2 regions of the Intrasporangium sp. DVR genome follow, and region 1 is predicted to be linked to the other one. Evidence: riboswitches for the same ligand, from Rfam matches in the RefSeq annotation. Region 1 holds a riboswitch; the other holds the start of a gene.

Region 1 (5,074 bases):
GCACGGGCCAGTCGTACGTCCGCCAGTCCGGCCACTCCTCCTCGATGCGCTCGCGCACGGGCCGGGGGTCGTCGACGGGCTGCGGCGGCTCACTGGCGGCGGTGTGGCGCAGCTCGTCGGAACCGGCGTCCCGCAGCCAGCGCCGGAGGGTGCTGACGCTGACGCCGACCTCCTGGGCGACGGCCGTCACCGTGACACCGGGTCGGCGAGCCAGCGCGACGGCGTGGGCGCGGAACTCGCTGGTGTACCGCTTGGCCCGCGACGGCGTCGGGCGGGAGGTGCCACGGCTCGGCAGATGGACGACGACCGCCTCCTCGGGCCGATCGTCGCTCGCGTCCTTGTCCTCTGGGTACCGCTTGACTGGTGGATGGGACATGGCTGCACCTCATGACTCCCCCGGGCCGGACCTGTGGAGACGGGATCCGGTCAACTCTGCGAGGATACCGACCCCCGCGGTCCATGGCGGTCTCGAAGAGCCTTACGCGCCAGTAACATCCCCTGAGCCGGGTAGCACCTAGAGTTGGCCGGGTAGGTGTTCGGGAATCGGCCACTTCTGGGGGTAGCGCGATGACACAACAACCAGGGACCCGCCGCGAACGGCGCGAGCTCGAGCGCCAGCAGCGCGGGCCGGCGGCTGCCGTCGCCGTGCTCGTGGTCGCCCTGATCGTCCTCGGCGCCGCCGTCTGGTTCGGCAAGGACCTCTTCGTCGGGTCCCCGACAGCGGCTCCCGTCAGCCCGACGGCCACCTCGACACCTCCGTCGACCGCGCCGAGCACGGCCTCGACCCAGCCGACGACAGCGGCGACCCCCTCCGAGTCCCCGACGCCCACCGTCGACCCCGTCGCGGCGCGGGTGGAGGAGTGCCGCAGCGGTTGGCTCCTGCAGGCGAAGGCTCGTAGCGCTGCAGGGACGTCGCTCAGGGAGTGGGACGCCCACCTCGACATCATGAACGCCCTCCAGGCCGGCAAGATCTCATTGGCCAAGGCCAAGAAGGACTGGGGACCCACCACCGCCGACGCGCCCCAGCACATCGCCGCGTTCCATGCGGCCGACCGCGCCTACCGCTCAGCGGAACGACGCTGCGACGTGCCCCCGGGCGCGACGCCCAGTCAGCAGACGAAGGACCTGGCCACCTGCGCGGCCAGCATGAAGGTGGTCGACGGGATCCTGGGCCGGGCCCGCGCCGCCATCGAGCCGTGGGAGACCCACCTGAAGGACCAGTCGCACTTCAAGGCGGGCGGCATCACGGCGACCCGCGCCGAGGCGCTCTGGCGGTCCCTCTGGCAGCAGGGGCTGAAGCGAAACCCGCCCTACTTCACGGCGGCCGCGGCGGGCGCCAAGGCGGCCTGCCCGCTGGCCGGCTGAGCCCGGCAACCCGGCGGCCGTCTTTACCATTTGATGGACAGCCCGTTACCCGAACGTGACATCGGGGAAGGAGTCCTCTAGTCTCTTGCCCAGCCCCTCCCTCGGTGGGGCCGGCCGTGAGGCGGACGCCGAGTCCTGCCATCGCCTCGAGGTCCCGCTTGACCCGCATGGCAGGAGCGGGGGAACCACAGTTCCTCCGAGCGTCGTGGAGCCGGACCCGTCCGGTTGCCCGTCGCTCTTGGGGTGTAGCACTCGAGGAGGGCCTCCGGGCCCGAGACGAGGCCGGGCAGCCTTTCGCCCGAACCCGACAGCTAACCTCGTAGGCGCGGAGAGGTTCTCTGTGAAGACTGACAACCGTCCCGGGCGCCACCGGGCGCCGGGTGGGTACAGCCCGCTCGGCGAGCTCAAGAGCATTGCTCGTGAGTCCGCGCAGCCGGCCATGAAGGGCGCGGCTGTCGTCGCCGCCGCTGGCGGGCTCGTGGCCACGCTGACCGCTCCGGCCTCGGCCGAGACCATGTCCGGCGCGTCCGCGGCCGCACCGGTCGCCGCGCCGAAGGTCGCCGCACCGAAGGCTGCCGCCGCCGTCGGCCCTGACGCCGCCCTCGCACCCGCTGTCGCGGCGGCACCGGCGCTCAGCTCCATCGGCTACGCGTCGACGACGACGAAGGCGCCCACGGCCAAGCCGATCGTCATCAAGGACGTCGTCGTCGAGAAGAAGCGCGAGGAGGCGGCCCAGAAGGCGCGCGAGGCCGCCGAGGCCCGCCGTGCGGCCGCCGAGCGCGCCTCACGCTCGGCCACTCGCGCCACGCTGACGTCGTCGACCTACTCGCCGAAGGCGACGGTCAACGGCTCGTCCGGCCAGAAGTCCGCCTACAACTGGGCCACTGCCGGCCAGTGCACCTGGGGCGCGCTCAACAAGTGGTACCAGTCCGAGGGGTACTACCCGGGCGGCTGGACCGGCAACGCGATGGCCTGGGGCTATGGCGCCGCCAACGCCGGCTACACCGTGTCCAGCACCCCGCGCACGCGCTCCATCGTCGTCATGCAGCCGGGTGTCCACGGCTCCTCGAGCGTCGGCCACGTGGCGTGGGTCACCGCGGTCAACGGCAACGAGATCACCATGATCGAGATGAACGCCCTTGCTGGGCCGTACAACTACAACACCCGCACGGTCACGCACGTGGGCGGGATGCAGTACATCTACGCTCCGTGATGCAGCGCAGCTGCTGACACCGCGGTCACAGGCGGGACGGGTGCCGAGGCACCCGTCCCGCCTGTGTCATGCCCAGCCAGCGGCCGCTGGGCAGGTTCCCCTGAGACACTGCAGGGGTGCGAGGGACCATCGTCGCCTGGACCCTGACGGCCGTGCTGGCCGTCAGCGCCTGCACGAGCGAGTCCGTCCGCGAGACGCCCGGGGGCACCGCGACCCGGAGTGCGCCCACCACGGGTTCGAACACGGCGTCGGCCACGGCGCCCACGTCCGCCTCGGCCGCGACGTCATCAGGGACGACTCGGGCACGGGCGAGCACGACTGAGCCTGCGGACCCTGCCTTCATCCAGTCCCTCATCGACACCGACTTCGACGGTCGCGACCTGCGGCTGGGTCGTGAGGGCGGGAGCACGAGCGCCTACCGCCAGTTCTACGCGACGTTCCGGGGAGACGGACTCCTGATCTCCGGACGGATCAACGTCCCCCGCGGCACGGGCCCCTTCCCCGCCGTTGTGCTCGCCCACGGCTACGTCCCCATCGAGGAGTACACCAACGGCGCCACGATGCTCCGGGAACGCGACTACCTGGCCCGACAGGGCTACGTCACCCTCCACATCGACTACCGCAACCATGCGCAGTCCGACGACGACCCTGACAACGGCGCTGCGCTGCGCCTCGGCTACGCGGTCGACGCGATCAACGCCGGTCTCGCCCTCCAGCAGTTCGAGGCCGTCGACCCCGACCGCATCGGCATCATCGGCCGCTCGATGGGCGGCGGGGTGGTCTACAACGCGCTCGTCGCCAGGCCCGGCCTCTTCAAGGCCGGGGTCGCCTACAGCCCGGTGAGCTCGGACACCGTTGACAACTTCAACCGGTGGGTCCGCCGCGACGACGACCGCGAGGGCGACGCCCGAGCGGTGCTACGGCGACTCGGGACGCCCGAGCGGGCGCCCGAGACGTGGGCACGCACCAGCCCCCGCACGTACTTCGACCGGATCACCGACCCGATCCTCATCCATCACGGCACCGAGGACGAGGACTGCCCCATTCGCTGGTCCGCGGAGACCGTCGCTGCGCTGAAGAAGGCCGGCAAGAAGGTGACCTACCACGTCTACCCGGGGGAACGTCACACCTTCACGTCGCAGTGGCCGCTGTCGATCCGCCGGACCGGGTCCTTCCTCGACGCGAACCTCCGCTGACGCCAAACGTCTCAGAGGCCAAACTCCTCAGAGGCCAAACTCCTCAGAGGCCAGACGTCCGCTGAGGCCGGGGCTTGCTCCTCAGAGGCCGGCGACGTCGAGGAGTGGCTCGTGGATGCCGTCCGGGTCGCCGGTCCAGCCCGAGGTCCCGGCGGCTGCGAGGGCAGCCCTGACCGCGGCGGGCGTCGCGCCGGGGTGGGTGGACAGGTAGAGCGCGGCGGCCCCGGCCACGTGCGGGCTGGCCATCGAGGTGCCGCTGATCGAGCGGTAGCCGCCACCACGCCAGGTGGAGAGGACACAGACGCCCGGGGCGGCGAGGTCGACGTCAGCACCGAAGTTCGAGAAGCCGGCGAACGTGTCGTCCGTCCCGTACGCACACGTCGGCGAGCCGAATCCCCCTGGCAGACCGTCGAAGTCCGTGATCGCTGAGACCGTGATCACCTCGGGGTAGGTGGCGGGGACGAAGGAGGATGCGTCGGCTGACGCGTTGCCCGCCGCGACGACGTAGGTGACTCCGGCTGCGGTCGACCGGCAGATCGCCTCGCGCAGACCGTGGTCGGTGCAGGAACCCTCAGAGCCGCCTCCACCGAGACTCATGTTGGCGACCTCGATGGTGTCGGCGTGGGCCGTCACCCAGTCGATGCCACAGAGCACCGAGGACCAGGTGCCGCTGCCGTTGGCGTCGAGGACGCGGACGGCCCAGAGCCGGGCACCGGGTGCGACACCGACGACCCCGATCTTGTTGTCCCTGGCGGCTGCGGTCCCGGCGACGTGGGTGCCGTGACCGTGCAGGTCGTTCGAGGAGAGGTTGCCAGAGACGCAGTTCACGCCGCCGACGACGTTGAGGTCCTTGTGCCGCGGGTCGATTCCCGTATCGATGACGGCGATGTCGACATCAACCGCTCCACGTCCATCGCCGGCTCGGGCTGAGCTCACGTCAGCCCCGACCCGGCTGATGCCGGCCGGCACGATCTGTGCCGTGATGCGCACCTGCCGGTCCGGCAGAACCGCTGCCACCCGAGGATCGCGGGCCAGGGCCGTCGCCGCCGCCGGCGTGAGCCGGGCCGAGTAGCCGCTCAAGGCGTGGCGGTAGACGTGGTCGACGGAGGCGCCGTGAGAGCGGGCATGCGCCGAGGCCACTGCCCCGGGATCAGCACCCGGCTCGAGGGTGACGATGTAGGAAGCCGCTGCTCCGGCGCGGTCCGGTCCGGCGGCTGCGGCCGAGGACGTGACCCCCGATGTCACCGTCAGTGCGGCTGCGAGAAGGAGCGGAACTGCCGACACACGCCTGATCTTCATC
Region 2 (5,074 bases), on a different contig from region 1:
CCCAGCCCGGCGTGCCGCTGGGAGCGAGCCCAGCGGCATACGGCGGGCCCGTGGGGGGCGTCTGACGGTCGGTGGCCACCTCGTCATGGTTTCCGGCGAACCGGACCGGCAGCGACCGCAGATGCGCAATCGTTAGGCCGTCGTGGCACGTCCGAGACCGCTGAGCACGGGCGCCGGCGAGGCCGGTGACCACGGGGTGGCCACCTGGTGAGACGGGAGTCCGATGGCCGTAAGGTGCGAAGGATGACCGTGCCCCATGAGCAGGGTTCGCGCGGGACGCTCCGGGCCATCGCCCTGTCGGCCTACGGCCCCACTCTGCTCGCCTCGACGGGGACGGGCGCGATCGCGCCGATCATCGCCGTGTCGGCTCGGGGGCTCGGCGCCTCGGTCGGCGTGGCTGCGCTGCTCGTCGCGGCCCTCGGCGTCGGCACGCTCCTCGGCGACCTGCCGTCCGGCGCTCTTGCCGCCCGGATCGGCGAGCGCCGAGCGCTGCTGGTCGCGGCACTCGTCGAGGCAGCCGGGATGGTCGTGGCTGCGACCGCGCGGGCCCTCGTCCTGCTCTTCGTCGGGGTCGTCGTCATCGGGCTCGCCCAGTCCCTCTTCGGGCTCGCCCGGCAGGCCTACCTGACCGAGGCGGTGCCCGTCGGCATGCGCGCCCGGGCCCTGTCCACGCTCGGCGGGGTCCACCGGATCGGGTACTTCGTCGGTCCGTTCGTCGGCGCCCTGGTCGTCGCCCGGTGGGACGTCGCCGCCGCCTACCTCGTCGGTGTCGTGGCGAGCCTCGCGGCCTTCGCCCTCGTCCTCGTGGCGCCGGACATCACGCCCCGGGCGACCGAGTCGGCCCCGCGCCTCCGGCAGCGGTCGGTCGGCTCCGTCCTCGTCGAGCACCGACGCGTGCTGCTGACGCTGGGTGTGGGCGCCATGTGGGTCTCCGGGGCCCGCACGGTCCGCGAGGCCCTCGTCCCGCTCTGGGCGGAGTCGGTGGGATTGTCCCCCAGCCAGACCGCCCTCGTCTTCGGTGTCGCGGGTGCGGTCGACATGGCCCTGTTCTACCCCTCGGGGTGGTTGATGGACCGCCATGGCCGGGTCGCCGCGGCGGTCCCCAGCATGCTCGTCCTCGGGCTCGGGATGGCCCTGCTGCCCTTGAGCACGACACTCGTCGCCGTCACGGCGGCCGCCACGGTCCTCGGGCTGGGCAACGGTCTCGGGGCCGGCCTCATCATGACCCTGGGCGCGGACGCCTCCCCACCCGAGGCGCGGGCCCAGTTCCTCGGCGGCTGGCGCCTGTGCGCCGACGTGGGAAGAGCCGCCGGGCCGCTCGCGTTGTCAGGACTGAGCGCGATCATCACGCTCGGTGCCGCGTCGGTCCTCCTCGGCCTCGGGGCGGTCGCGGGTGCCGTGTGGTTGCGGATCTGGGTGCCGCGTCATGATCCGACCGTCGCTCGGCGCGCAGCGTCGAGGGGCGCCGTGGCGGCCCGCTCGGCGTCGGCGCGGGACCGGGACGCCGTGGACAGCTCGAGTGCCCGGTCCGAGCTGCCCGAGCCATGAAGGATTCTTTGAGAGAGTAGGACCGTGACCGACCTCATCGACACGACAGAGATGTACCTCCGGACGATCTTCGAGCTGGAGGAGGAGGGGATCATCCCGCTCCGGGCGCGGATCGCCGAGCGGCTCGGCCACTCCGGGCCCACGGTGTCGCAGACGATCGCCCGGATGGAGCGGGACGGCCTGGTGGCCGTCACGGGTGACCGGCACCTGGAGCTGTCGGACGAGGGGCGGCTGCTCGCGACGCGGGTGATGCGCAAGCACCGTCTCGCCGAGCGCCTCCTCGTCGACGTCATCGGGCTCGAGTGGGAGTACGCCCATGACGAGGCCTGCCGCTGGGAGCACGTCATGTCGGAGAAGGTCGAGCGCAAGATCCTCAGCCTCATCGGTGAGGGGCGGGAGTCGCCCTACGGCAACCCCATCCCCGGTCTCGAGGAGCTGGGCCTGGAGGTGTCCGATGACTTCCGCAGCGGGCTCGTCGCGCTGACCGAGGCCGCCGGCGACGAGGCCGTCACCGTGACGATCCGACGGATCGGTGAGCCGGTGCAGGTCGACCCGGAGGCGCTCGCGCTGCTCACCTCGGCGGGCCTGATGCCGGGCGAGCGCGTCGCCGTCGTGCGCGAGGCGAGCCGCGTCATCGCCTGCCGGGAGGGGATGGACCGATCGAGCGGCGTGTCGCTGCCCGAGGACGTCGCAGTCCATGTCTTCGGCCAGCGCGATCCGGAGCCGCACGCGCACTCCGCGTCGGGCCCCGCCACGGCTGCCGCCACTCCCGCGTGACGCAGCCGGCGAGAAAGTTGTCCCCATGTCGTGATCAGGACGTGACAACGGCGGGGGGTTTGGATAGTTTGAGCGGGCTCGCTCCGAATGGGGCGGGTGCTCCGGGCCGGATCGCCAAGTCCTGCCACCGGACCGGGCACGTGACCACACCGCATGGCAGGAGCGGGGGAACCATTCTCCGGGCGTCGTGAGACGTCCTTGGGGTGAAGTCCTCCCGAGGACCTTCGGGTCCGAGCGAGGGCCGGGTAGTACCTCCCACCCGAACCCGACAGCTCACCTCGCAGGCGTCGAGAGGTAGCACGTGGCTCAGAACGTTGCCGGGCGCCACCGCGCCCCTGGTCGCTACAACCCGTTGTCAGAGCTCAAGCTCATCGCCAAGGAGTCGGCGCAGCCGGCCGTGAAGGGTGCCGCGATCGTGGCAGCCTCTGGCGGCCTCGTCGCCACGTTCGCCCAGCCGGCCGCTGCGGACAGCCAGGCTCTCGCCGCGGTCAAGTCCACGCCGAGCAGCGCAGCCGTCGTCGGTCCGCAGGCGACGACGATCAAGGCGGCGAGCGCGCTCAACGCCATCGGCTTCGCCCAGCAGGCGACGACCACCAAGGCAGACGTGGTCAAGCCGATCGTCATCAAGGACGTCGTCGTCGAGAAGGAGCGCGCCGCGCGGGAGGCCGCCCAGGCGGCTGAGAGGGCCGCGGCGGAGCGCCGCGAGACGCAGCAGCGGGCGTCCCGCACGACCACCGAGCGCACCCCGATCGCCGACCCGGCGCCGTCCGCGTCTGGCATCGTCGGCATCGCCCAGTCGATGATCGGTGTCCCCTACGTCTACGGCGGCAGCACGCCGAGCGGCTTCGACTGCTCCGGCTTCACCTCCTGGGTCTACCGCCAGGCGGGGATCTCGATCCCGCGCACCGCCTCCCAGCAGCAGGCCTCGGCCACCCGTGTGAGCACGCCCCAGCCCGGTGACCTCGTCTTCTTCGGCTACCCGGCCTACCACGTCGGCATCTACGTCAGCCCCGGGCGCATGATCGACGCGCAGCGCCCCGGCACGGTCATCGGCTACCACTCGATCTGGACCATGCCCGCCGGTTACGGGCGCTACTGAGCTGACCTCCCCCATGAGGGCTGCTACGGCAGGTCCGAGGGTGCGCGCCCGCGGAGCGACCGTGCAAGACTGAACCGATGACCGACCAGTCCGCAGCGGAGTCAACGACGCCCGTCAGCCTGGAGCTGTGGTCCGACCTCGTCTGTCCGTGGTGCTGGATCTCCAAGCGTCGCGTCGAGGCTGCCATCGCGGCCTTCGAGCGTCCGCATGACGTCACGATGCGGATGCGTTCGTTCGAGCTGGACCCGCTCGTCCCGGTCGGTGAGCGCCTCGGGGTGGCCGAGCACCTCGGCCGGAAGTACGGCGGCGGCGTCGAGGGCGGGCGCCTGATGAACGCCCACGTCAGCGACGTGGCGGTGGGCGACGGGCTGACCTTCGACTGGCACACCGCAGTCCGCGCCAACACGTTCGACGCGCACCGGCTGTGCGCGCTCGCGCTCGAGATGGGCGGGCCCGCCCTGCAGTCGGCCGCCTACGAGCGTTTCCACGCCGCGCACTTCAGCGAGGGGCTGGCGATCGACGACCACGAGGTGCTCCAGCGGCTCGCCGCCGAGGCCGGCCTCGACGAGCGTCGGGTCGCCGCGGTGTTGGCCGGTGACGACTACGCCGAGCGGGTGCGCGAGGACGAGCAGCTCGCCGCCTCGATGGGCGTCACGAGCGTGCCGTTCCTGCTCGCCAACGGCCGCGCCGCGATCTCGGGCGCGCGCTCCGTCGAGGACTACCTCGCGCTCCTTCGCGGCGTCGTCACCGAGAGCGTCTGACCCGGCCCCCCGACGGTCGAGCGCGGGCGGCCGAGGTCACCCAGCGGCATACGGCGGGGGTGGCCTTGCACGCGGTCACGGAGGAGTCAGCGGACGCTGGGGCGGCGTCGGTCCCGGGGCCCCGCGGTCGGGAGTCGCGGGCTCGGCAGCGGCCTCCTCGAGGGTGTCGTGCACGGAGATCACCGTCCGGATGCTCGTCAGCTCGAGGACGGCGCGGATCGGAGACTTGGGGGGGACGAGCAGTCGGAGGTCCTGTCGCCGGTGCCCGAGGCGCTGCGCGAGACGGAAGAGCATCGCGATGGCGGCACTGTCGAGGTAGGTCGTGCCACGCAGGTCGAGGACGACGCGGGCTGGGTCGTCCGCGAGGGCCGAGGTGATGGTCTGCCGCACGTCGTCGACGTTGGCGAGGTCGATCTCCCCGCTGACCTGGACGTGTCGGACCCGGGCGGAGTGCTCGTGCGAGGTGATGCGGGCCACGGAGCTCATCGGGCGCCTCCGTTCTCGATGCTGACGCGACGCTGCAGGTGGACGACGGTGCCCTCGCCGGTGCGGGCGACGTCGACGGTGTCGGTCAGGGCCTGCATCAACGGGAGGCCCCAGCCCCCACCCCGGTTGGAGGGCGCCCGCCAGTGCCCACGGTCGCGCACCCACAGCAGCACCAGGCCCTCCTCGAGTCTGGCCTCGAGCTCGAGGACACCCGGGGCCGCGGCGTAGGCGTGTTGGACGACGTTGGCGCACGCTTCACCGCAGGCGACGAGCAGGTCGTTCTCCTCGTCAGGGGTGACGCCGGCCTCGCGCAGCCAGCGCCTCAGCGAGCCGCGGGCGTGGGAGAGCATCTGGGCCTCGGCGGGGACGGTCAGGCGCAGCGGTCCGGAGGGCACTCGAAGCG

The links. A riboswitch is a leader RNA that binds a small molecule or an ion and turns the genes downstream of it on or off. The one in region 1 is predicted to bind cyclic di-AMP.
Region 2: another riboswitch for cyclic di-AMP. It lies ahead of ABWV20_RS03805 (C40 family peptidase); the one in region 1 lies ahead of ABWV20_RS06660 (CHAP domain-containing protein).

Annotation. Positions count from the first base shown of each region.
Region 1 covers NZ_BAABZW010000005.1:445,203-450,276, forward strand. Annotated here, with positions in the region: gene ABWV20_RS06650 (transposase) at 1-376, opposite strand, end outside; gene ABWV20_RS06655 (hypothetical protein) at 568-1,365, shown strand; cyclic di-AMP (ydaO/yuaA leader) riboswitch at 1,511-1,703, shown strand; gene ABWV20_RS06660 (CHAP domain-containing protein) at 1,706-2,578, shown strand; gene ABWV20_RS06665 (alpha/beta hydrolase family protein) at 2,695-3,774, shown strand; gene ABWV20_RS06670 (S8 family serine peptidase) at 3,856-5,073, opposite strand.
Region 2 covers NZ_BAABZW010000003.1:192,018-197,091, forward strand. Annotated here, with positions in the region: gene ABWV20_RS03795 (MFS transporter) at 244-1,548, shown strand; gene ABWV20_RS03800 (iron-dependent transcriptional repressor DtxR) at 1,573-2,325, shown strand; cyclic di-AMP (ydaO/yuaA leader) riboswitch at 2,463-2,628, shown strand; gene ABWV20_RS03805 (C40 family peptidase) at 2,627-3,424, shown strand; gene ABWV20_RS03810 (DsbA family oxidoreductase) at 3,502-4,185, shown strand; gene ABWV20_RS03815 (STAS domain-containing protein) at 4,261-4,671, opposite strand; gene ABWV20_RS03820 (ATP-binding SpoIIE family protein phosphatase) at 4,668-5,074, opposite strand, start outside.